Regions from separate parts of the Enterobacter adelaidei genome, predicted to be linked through region 1. Evidence: riboswitches for the same ligand, from Rfam matches in the RefSeq annotation. Region 1 holds a riboswitch; each other region holds the start of a gene.

Region 1 (3,276 bases):
GTCGCCATCGGCATGTTGAAAAAGACGTGCGCCAGCAGGATGCCCTGAAGCCCGTATGGCGAGAAATGCCACTCCAGACCGAGCAGGCCGAACAGTGAAGCCAGCCAGCCCTGACGACCATAAACGCTCAGGATGCCAAACACGGCTACCAGCACGGGCAGGATCAGCGTCATGGCGCACAGGCGCAGCAGCGCCTGCCTGCCGGGGAAACGCCTGCGATAAAGCGCACGAGCAAGGAAAATGGCGGGGATCACCGACAGCAGGGCAGAGAGAAACGTCTGCCAGAAAGAAAAGCGGATAACGTGCCAGAGATAGCTGTCGTGCCAGAGGGAGAGCAGGTCACTCTCTGGCGCGTTCAACCACAATGCAAGAAAAGCGCCCAGGCTGACCGCCACCATCAGCATGGCGGCGAGCAGCCCAGGTATTAACCAGCCGGGAATTAGCGGCTGACGGCGCGTTGCCATTCACTTACCCATGCTGCACGCTGCGAAGCGACCTGTTGCGGCGTAAACTCCAGAGACGTTTGCGGTTTGGTCAGTTGCTCGAAACCTGCTGGCAGCGCTACGTTGGTCACGGGATACATCCAGTTACCCGCCGGAATGGCATTCTGGAATGCCGGTGAAACCATAAATTTCAGGAACTTCTCGGCAAGTTCTGGCTGTTTGCTGGCCGCGGTACGCGCAGCCACTTCCACCTGCAGGTAATGACCTTCAGCGAAATTGGCCGCGGCATAGTTGTCTTTTTTCTCAGCGATAATGTGGTAGGCCGGGGAGGTGGTGTAACTCAGTACCAGGTCGCTTTCACCTTTCAGGAACAAGCCGTAGGCTTCACTCCAGCCTTTAGTCACGGTGACGGTTTTGGCGGCCAGTTTCTGCCATGCTTCCGGCGCTTTATCCCCATAGACTTTCTGCATCCACAGCAGCAGACCCAGACCTGGAGTGCTGGTGCGAGGGTCTTCATAAATGACGCGCCATTTCTGATCGCCTTCCACCAGCTCTTTCAGGCTTTTCGGCGGGTTTTTCAGCTTGTTTTTGTCGTAAACAAAGGCAAAGTAGCCGTAGTCGAACGGAACGAAAGTGTCATTTTTCCAGCCGCCCGGAACGTTGACGGCATCTGCAGCTACGCCACTTTTGGCAAACAGTTTGGTCTGCGAGGCGGCCTCCAGCAGGTTGTTATCCAGCCCCAGCACCACATCGGCTTTACTGTTTTTCCCTTCCATACGCAGGCGGTTGAGCAGCGAGACGCCATCTTCCAGCGCCACGAATTTCAATTCACAGTTACAGTCAGCTTCAAAGGCTTTTTTCACCACCGGGCCTGGGCCCCAGTCAGCAGAGAAGGAATCGTAGGTGTAGACCGTCAGAACGGGCTTCGCAATAGCAGGCAGCGCGAACAGCGCCAGCAGGGGAAGAACTTTTTTTAACACTTTGCACCTCAGGGTTGAGTGGCAAAGGATTTTGAGCAACAGCCTCAAATCCCTTCGCCGGCGTTATCCGGATCAGGTTCGACGGGTATTATCTCAGCGCACATCAGTGATGCAGCACCCCGTTGAGAACGGCGCTATTGTAATGATTTGGTGAATATTGCGAAAGCGTTATGGCTCCGGCGGGGCAAACCAGGCGGATTTAAAATCAAACCAGCCTAAGGTGTTCATCCGCAGGCCGCGCATACTGCGCTGACCCTGAATCATCAGCCAGTGATGGATCAGCGGCACAATCGCCTGCTGCGCGAGCAGTTGCTGACACCACGAGGCCAGGTTCATCTCACCTGCTCGCCACCGGGCGGCATCCTGCTGCCAGTCGCGTTCGATGCAGTGCTGGATCAGCGGTACTTCATACAGGTGAGAGAACAGCGAGAAATCGAGCGGTAGGGTGAAGTTGGCGCTGTTCAGCCAGATATCACTGACGATATCTCCGCGGTGCCATTCATCATAATCGACCTCCTGAATGTCGAGATGAACGCCTTCAGCAGCCAGCAGTTTGCTCATGATCCGGGCGATAAAGCGGTGCTCCACATGGTCACGGTAATAGGTCAACGTGATCGACTCCAGCCCGGCAGGCTTTTCACCGTGAACCGGTCGGGCGTGATGCCAGCGAGGGAGCAGGCCGTATGCCGGGAACCAGTATGTCTGGTATTGTTCTTCTGCCTGATAGATAAGGTTAGCCGGAGAGAGAACGTGGCTAACCCACCTGCGCACCTCGCGACTGGCGCCACGATGGCTGCGAGCGTCAAACAGCAGGTAATAGCAGCCTTCTTCAAGACGGCTTTCAACCGCTTTTTCCCCCTCGGTTGGCCCTTCCAGCGTTAAGCCGCAGCTCAGCTCTTCGCTGATGTCAGGCAGAACCCAGACGTTGACTTCATCGATCAGCGCGCGATAGCCAAAGTAGTCGTCAAAGGCGCGAATTTTAAGCTGGTTGCTGGTATTGCGCGTCACTGCATAAGGGCCCGTCCCTACGGGCTGACTGGCAAAATGAGGCAGAGATGCCCATTCGCGCGGCAGGATCATCGACGGAACATAGCCCATTAGCCACGGCAACCACTGGTCTGGCTCGGACAGTTCGATGTCAACGGTCCATGCTGTCGGGGAGTGGATCCGCGATACATGGGCATACAGAGGAAGTGTGCGCGCGCGCTGAAGAGAGTCAATGACGTCGCTCATCTCCAGCTCGCGGCCGTGGTGAAAGTGGATGCCAGGGCGTAAAAAAAAGCGCCAGTGAAGCGGGGAAAGTTGCTGCCAGTGGTGCGCAATATCTGCTTCCAGTTCCCCATTTTCCTCATTTATGCGCGTCAGGCCGCTGAAGATTTGTCGGGCCATATGGGTTTCAGAGCGACGCAACGCCGTGCCGGGTAACAGATTTTTCATTGGCCGATAGTAGAGCACCCGCAGGATGTGTCGGCCCTGACGAAAACTGCGCCCGAGATGTGAAACCAGCATCTGGCGTACGGCCGCTTTGTCGCCGACCAACTGCACCAGCTGATCGATGCGATCCTGCTCCAGCAAATCTTCTGCACGCTGCTGCTGTAGCGCTAACCCGGTATAGAGAAAGGTCAGACGCGAGCGTTTGCCGCGACCCGCCTCTGCTTCCCAGCTCAACCAGCCTTGCTGTTGCATGGTGTTAAGCAGGGTACGCATATGACGGCGAGAACAGCTGAGCAGGTCAGCCAGCTCGTTCAGCGTGGTCTCCTTCGATTGCCCCTCACAGCACTGCCAGAGGCGGATAAATTGTTGTTGCAGTCGACCGGAAGGCATAAAAGAGGAACTCCTGACAAATAATCAGC
Region 2 (3,276 bases), 470 kb from region 1:
TGCGCACGGCATTCATCACATAGCCCAGTTCATCTTCAGGATCGGGAACAGGCAGCTTGTCGACGTCGGCTTTGCTTTTGATTGGGGAGGTGAAACGTGGACCTTCACCGGTTTCAAAATAGAGCCCAAGGCCCATCGCATCCGGGATGGTCAGAATATCCGAGAAGAGGATCGCAGCATCCAGCGGGAAGCGGCGCAGCGGCTGGAGCGTCACTTCACAGGCCAGCTCAGCGTTTTTGCACAGCGACATAAAATCGCCTGCCTGCGCGCGCGTGGCTTTGTACTCTGGCAGATAGCGTCCCGCCTGGCGCATCATCCACACCGGGGTGACATCAACGGGCTGGCGCAGCAGCGCACGCAGATAACGATCGTTCTTCAGTTCGGTCATTTTTGCAGTTCCTTAAGCGTCATGGCCTCAGTGTAACACTACTCATACTCAGCCCGACACATTGCCACAGTATCTTCTATTAGCCGACGCGCCACCGTACCTGGCGGCGGTAACAGAGGTAAATCGTCATACCGATACCAGTTCGCTTCCAGTAACTCTTTCTGGTCGATGACGATATCCCCGCTATCATATTCGGCCATAAATGCCGTCATTAATGACTGCGGGAACGGCCACGGCTGGGAGGTAACATAGCGCAGGTTCTTCACTTTAATCCCGCTCTCCTCCATCACTTCGCGCGCCACCGCCTGCTCCAGCGTTTCGCCCACTTCGACAAACCCGGCCAGCACAGTGTGAATGCCGTTGCGGTGACGGGTATGCTGCGCCAGCAGGATAGAATCCTCGCGACGGATAGCGACGATAATGCACGGCGCAATCTGCGGATAGTAGCGTTCACGGCAGTGGCTGCAGAGCATCGCCCACTCGGTTTTGCTCGGGTGCATGGTATGCCCGCAGTAACCGCAGTATTTATGCGAACGATAAAACTCCGCCAGCTGTACACCACGGCCCGCCAGCTGGAACAGCCCCACATCCAGATCCAGCACCTGACGAACCGATCCCATGTCCTGACGTCGAGCCTGCTGGACCATCCACACGGGATCGCCCTGCCACTCACCGATCCTCAGTGCAGGTTGACCAACAAGATCGAATTTTTCCGCCGTACCATAGGGAATTTCCCCGACGGGGAGCCATAATTTTTGTTCGTGACTGACGATCCACCAACCAAGATCTGATTTTTCAATAATACGATCCATATCTATTGCACTACCTTCGCTTCACTGACATGTTGTTAGCATTGTGGTTACATTTTGGATAAGCAGATTCAATTCTAAACTTTGCGGAGTCGAACATGTTAAACCAGCTAGAAAGCCTGACTGAGCGCGTTAGAGGAAGTAACAAACTGGTGGATCGCTGGCTACATGTGCGCAAGCATCTACTCGTGGCTTATTACAATCTGGTCGGTATTAAGCCTGGCAAAGAATCGTTTATGCGTCTGAATGAAAAAGCGCTGGATGATTTTTGTCAGAGCCTGGTCGACTACCTGTCCGACGGCCATTTCAATATTTATGAACGCATTATCCGCGAAATGGAAGGGACTACGCCGTATTTAGCGGCCAGCAAACTCTATCCGCTGCTGGAAGCCAATACCCAGCAGATTATGGACTACTACGATTCCACGCTTGAGAATGCGATCGATCACGATAACTATCTTGAGTTTCAGCAGGCGCTTTCCGACCTTGGCGAAGCGCTGGAAGAGCGATTCACACTGGAAGATAAGCTGATCGCCCTCGTGCTGGATAGCAATCTCAGTGCCAGCAACGAAGATAACATCGCGCGCCCTGCTTGAGTTCTTAATCGTTAACGAGTAATTTACAAACATTCGCCCCTCTCACGAGGGGGATTTTTCTTGTCGGAGTGCCCAGCGTTTGCAAAAACGCGGGCTGAGACCGTTAATTCGGGATCCGCGGAACCTGATCAGGCTAATACCTGCGAAGGGAACAAGAGTCACACTGCTGTTGAATCGCCTGCGGGCGATCTTCTCTTGCTTCATCCGTCGTCTGACAAGCCATGTCCTTCACTTTTGGAATGAGCTATGTCTACCACTAAACTGACCCGCCGCGAACAGCGCGCACACGCCCAGCAATTCATTGATACCCTGGAAGGCACCGCTTTCCCGAACTCGAAACGCATCTACATCACCGGCTCTCAGGCGGATATCCGCGTGCCGATGCGTGAAATTCAGCTTAGCCCAACGCTTATCGGCGGCAGCAAAGATAACCCACAGTATGAAGACAACGAGGCTGTGCCGGTGTATGACACCTCCGGTCCCTACGGTGACCCTGAAATTGCCATCAACGTTCAGAAAGGCCTGGCTAAGCTGCGCCAACCGTGGATCGACGCCCGCCTGGACAGCGAGGAGCTAAACGAGCAAAGTTCTGCCTATACCAAAGAGCGCCTGGCCGACGACGGTCTGGACGAGCTGCGCTTCACCGGCCTGCTGACACCGAAACGCGCTAAAGCGGGCAAATGCGTGACCCAGTTGCACTACGCGCGTCAGGGGATCGTCACCCCCGAAATGGAGTTCATCGCCATCCGCGAAAACATGGGCCGTGAGCGCATCCGTAGCGAAATTCTGCGCCACCAGCATCCGGGGGAAGGTTTTGGCGCTCGCCTGCCGGAAAACATTACGCCGGAATTTGTGCGTGACGAAGTCGCCGCTGGCCGCGCGATTATCCCTGCCAACATCAATCACCCGGAATCTGAGCCAATGATTATCGGCCGTAATTTCCTGGTGAAGGTCAACGCTAACATCGGTAACTCGGCCGTTACTTCGTCTATCGAAGAAGAGGTGGAAAAACTGGTCTGGTCGACGCGCTGGGGTGCGGACACGGTGATGGACCTCTCCACTGGCCGTTATATTCACGAAACCCGTGAATGGATCCTGCGTAACAGCCCGGTTCCTATCGGGACGGTACCTGTGTATCAGGCGCTGGAGAAGGTCAACGGCATTGCCGAAGATCTTACCTGGGAGGCCTTCCGCGACACGTTACTGGAACAGGCTGAACAGGGCGTAGACTACTTCACTATTCACGCAGGTGTACTGCTGCGCTACGTGCCGATGACGGCGAAACGTCTGACCGGCATCGTCTCGCGCGGCGGTTCGATCATGGCGAAGTGGTGTCTGTCCCATCATCAGGAAAACTTCCTCTACGAACACTTCCGTGAGATTTGCGAAATCTGCGCCGCGTACGATGTCTCTCTGTCGCTGGGCGACGGTCTGCGTCCTGGCTCCATCCGCGATGCCAATGACGAAGCGCAGTTTGCCGAAT
Region 3 (3,276 bases), 2.3 Mb from region 1:
TATCAGCTTTTGCCAGCGCGGCTGAGAGCCAGGTTTTCGCTTCGCTCACCGTATCGGCCCAGTTATCATGCCGTGGACGTAGCGCCGCCAGCGCGGCAGAGAGCGTACAGCCAGTGCCGTGGGTGTTTTTAGTGTGTACGCGTGGCGCCGTGAACCGCCGCTCGCCGTCTCGGGTGAAGAGCCAGTCCGGGCTTTCGGCATCGTCAAGATGACCACCTTTCATCAGCACGGCCCCGCAGCCCATCGCCAGCAGCGCATTCCCCTGCTCTTTCATTTCCCGTTCATTTTGCGCGTGTGTTGCCCCCAACAGTGCAGCGGCCTCCGGCAGATTGGGCGTGATGAGAGCCACTTGCGGCAGCAGCTTTTTACGTAGCGTTTCAACAGCGGAGGCGGAGAGCAATGGATCGCCGCTTTTTGCCAGCATCACGGTATCCAGCACCACGTTTTGTACCTGATAACGTTTAAGTCGCTCAGCCACCGCTTCAACAATATCTGTCTCTGCCAGCATACCGATCTTGGTGGTATCAATTCGCACGTCGCTGAATACGGAATCCAGCTGCGCGGCAACAAAATCCGGTTCAATACGGTAAACCGACTGCACGCCGAGCGTGTTTTGCGCCACCAGTGCGGTAATGACCGAGCATCCGTACGCGCCAAGAGCCGAGAAGGTTTTCAGGTCGGCCTGGATACCCGCGCCGCCGCTGGGATCGGTGCCGGCAATGGTCAGAGCGTTAATACGTTTCATGCCAGTTCCTCCAAGGTGTAGAGCGCATCCAGGAACGAGCTGGCAAAACTGCCCGGGCCACGAGACTGCGCAATGGCTGCCGTTCCGGCTCGCTTCATAAATCCGCACGCGGCGGAGACGTTATCCAGCCTGTCGCCCGGCAGTGAGCAACTCGCCGCCACAACGGCAGAGAGTGCGCACCCGGTTCCCACGACGCGCGTCATTAGCGGATCGCCGCCGGTAACCGTTCGGGTTCGTTGTCCATCAGTGATGTAATCCACCTCGCCGGTGACCACCACAATGGCATTGGTCTGGCGAGCCAGCGCCTGTGCAGCAGGTAACGCGCTGGCTGTGGTGTCAGTCGTATCGACGCCGCGACCACCGGCGCTCATCCCTGCAAGGGCAAGGATTTCAGAAGCATTGCCGCGAATGGCGGCGGGTTTCAGGGCGAGGATTTGATGACAAAAACGGGTGCGAAACGTTAGAGCGCCTACAGCAACCGGGTCCAGCGTCCAGGGTTTACCTGCAGCTACCGCACTCTCAATCGCCCGACGCATCGCCTGCGCTCGCGGTAAGGTCAGCGTGCCAACGTTTATCAGCAATGCATCGGCGATCGCGGCAAACTGCTCAGCTTCTTCGGCCTCAATCACCATCGCCGGAGAGGCGCCAAGCGCCAGCAGAACGTTGGCAGTAAAGGTCTGAACGACGTCGTTAGTCATACAATGCGTAAGCGGGGAACGGGTTCGGAACTGATGTAAAACGTGTAAATCGAGCAGGTCAGGCTGCATGGGTTCGCTCCTGCCTTGCGTGAAGAAGCGATGACCGGGAAGGCATCTGACTTCCCTACGCTGGCATTATCCAGATCAGGTAATACGGGTATTTCTCAGCCTTCACAAAGAAGGGCACCCCGAGTCATGTAGATTACATTTCTTTATTAATTACCAGCTTAGGGGATGTAGCCTGGCGATGCAAGCTTGCACTTACGTTTATCCTTTCTTCACGCTGTACCTCACCTTGTACCCCAATTTGTCTCTCACATGAAATCAATAAAATTCTTATTGTTAGTATCTCGCATAACCGTTCCTTTACCCCTTTCCCTCTATCATTACTATCGCTTTGCACTCAGTCACTCGTTGATGCACCTGCCTTTAGAATCTTTTTTGTAATCCTATCAATCTAATTTTCTAATTAAGAGAAATAAAAACATCATTTTTTACAACAATTCAATCACTGATTGATAGCAATCAAAACCCTGTTTTATTCTCGATTAAAAATATTTTTCTCCACGACAAAACACCCTTCATTCAAAAGCTCCTGTTAATTCGAAAAGAAGGAGCTTTCACAAATATATTAATTAACCTTACTGAATGAACTTAATTTATACATTTTACGGCCAAAAAACATAAATATAATTAATGTATTTATGGGGGTCTGGCATGTGTTGGATTAAATGATAAATATCGTATCCACATGTATTTATTGGTTTTATTTAAAATAACTTTCGAAATAGCATTTTAGCTTTCAGTGCTTTTAGTGATCCAGATCAATATTCAAATTTATGTATTACAAGATAGTTACTACACGTTACGAAATAAGTGATTAAACAAAAATCGCTATAAGTCGTATGAAATTATCTCGATATAACAGGGTGTTATATCTTCCCGCCAGGATAGCGAAATAACCGAGTTTACTTTTGTGATAAGAGCTTTTAAATGAAAACTACCGTTAGGACTACTCTGGCTGTAATTGTGTTGGGTTCTATGTTCGCTGCTGTCATTCCTGCTAAGGCTGCACAATATACTGTTACTTCACCTAACTCCGGGTTAGAAATTCGTGGTAACGATGGTGCAAGCTACGATCTGGATGCTGTTACCCGTACCACTGTAGATAATACAAACCAAATACAGCAAGAGCATTTAACAAACAATAACCAACAAGGTTTGATTATGCAAAATGCTAACGATATTAGCTCTGTTAATAGCAAGCTTGATAGCGTCAATAAACAGCTTACAGATTCTATTGTAGATGAAAGTAACGCCCGTTCTGGTGCTGATAGCGCTTTAGGTCAAAGAATTACAACACTTGAGAATGCACCTAAGCCAACTAACGGCGTTGATGGTAAAGACGGTGTTAACGGTAAAGACGGGGCTACAGGCGCTAAAGGGGATAAAGGCGACACGGGCGCCACTGGTGCTGTAGGTGCTAACGGGAAAGATGGCGTTGATGGTAAAGATGGAGTAACAACAACCGTTACCAAAGTGCAAGTAGATACAGCTACACAAGCTAAAGTAGATAGCAATAGCAAACAAGTAGCTGGTAATACTGTTGCTGTTGATAATGTTCAGTCACGCCAACAAGCCCAAGAAACCACTATTCGGCGCCATAGCTCACAACTTTCTAATCATGAAGAACGTATTACAGCGTTAGAAAATGAAAATAATAACAACTTCCAGAATCTGAAAAATGACGTAGATAACAACCGTAAACGCGCTGCTGTTGGCGTGGCTTCTGTTGCTGCTATGTCTAACATTCCACAGGTTACAGATTCTCAA

The links. A riboswitch is a leader RNA that binds a small molecule or an ion and turns the genes downstream of it on or off. The one in region 1 is predicted to bind thiamine pyrophosphate.
Region 2: it holds a riboswitch for thiamine pyrophosphate, as region 1 does, so the genes downstream of both, thiC (phosphomethylpyrimidine synthase ThiC) here and thiB (thiamine ABC transporter substrate binding subunit) in region 1, are expected to answer to the same signal.
Region 3: it holds a riboswitch for thiamine pyrophosphate, as region 1 does, so the genes downstream of both, thiM (hydroxyethylthiazole kinase) here and thiB (thiamine ABC transporter substrate binding subunit) in region 1, are expected to answer to the same signal.

The regions. Positions count from the first base shown of each region.
Region 1 is NZ_CP154353.1:699,725-703,000, forward strand. It holds gene thiP (thiamine/thiamine pyrophosphate ABC transporter permease ThiP) at 1-464, opposite strand, end outside; gene thiB (thiamine ABC transporter substrate binding subunit) at 440-1,423, opposite strand; TPP riboswitch at 1,455-1,555, opposite strand; gene sgrR (HTH-type transcriptional regulator SgrR) at 1,592-3,247, opposite strand.
Region 2 is NZ_CP154353.1:227,366-230,641, reverse strand. It holds gene hemE (uroporphyrinogen decarboxylase) at 1-388, opposite strand, end outside; gene nudC (NAD(+) diphosphatase) at 427-1,200, opposite strand; gene AAHF05_RS01150 (Rsd/AlgQ family anti-sigma factor) at 1,296-1,793, shown strand; TPP riboswitch at 1,848-1,961, shown strand; gene thiC (phosphomethylpyrimidine synthase ThiC) at 2,040-3,276, shown strand, end outside.
Region 3 is NZ_CP154353.1:3,025,532-3,028,807, forward strand. It holds gene thiD (bifunctional hydroxymethylpyrimidine kinase/phosphomethylpyrimidine kinase) at 1-745, opposite strand, end outside; gene thiM (hydroxyethylthiazole kinase) at 742-1,512, opposite strand; TPP riboswitch at 1,548-1,644, opposite strand; gene AAHF05_RS14685 (YadA C-terminal domain-containing protein) at 2,437-3,276, shown strand, end outside.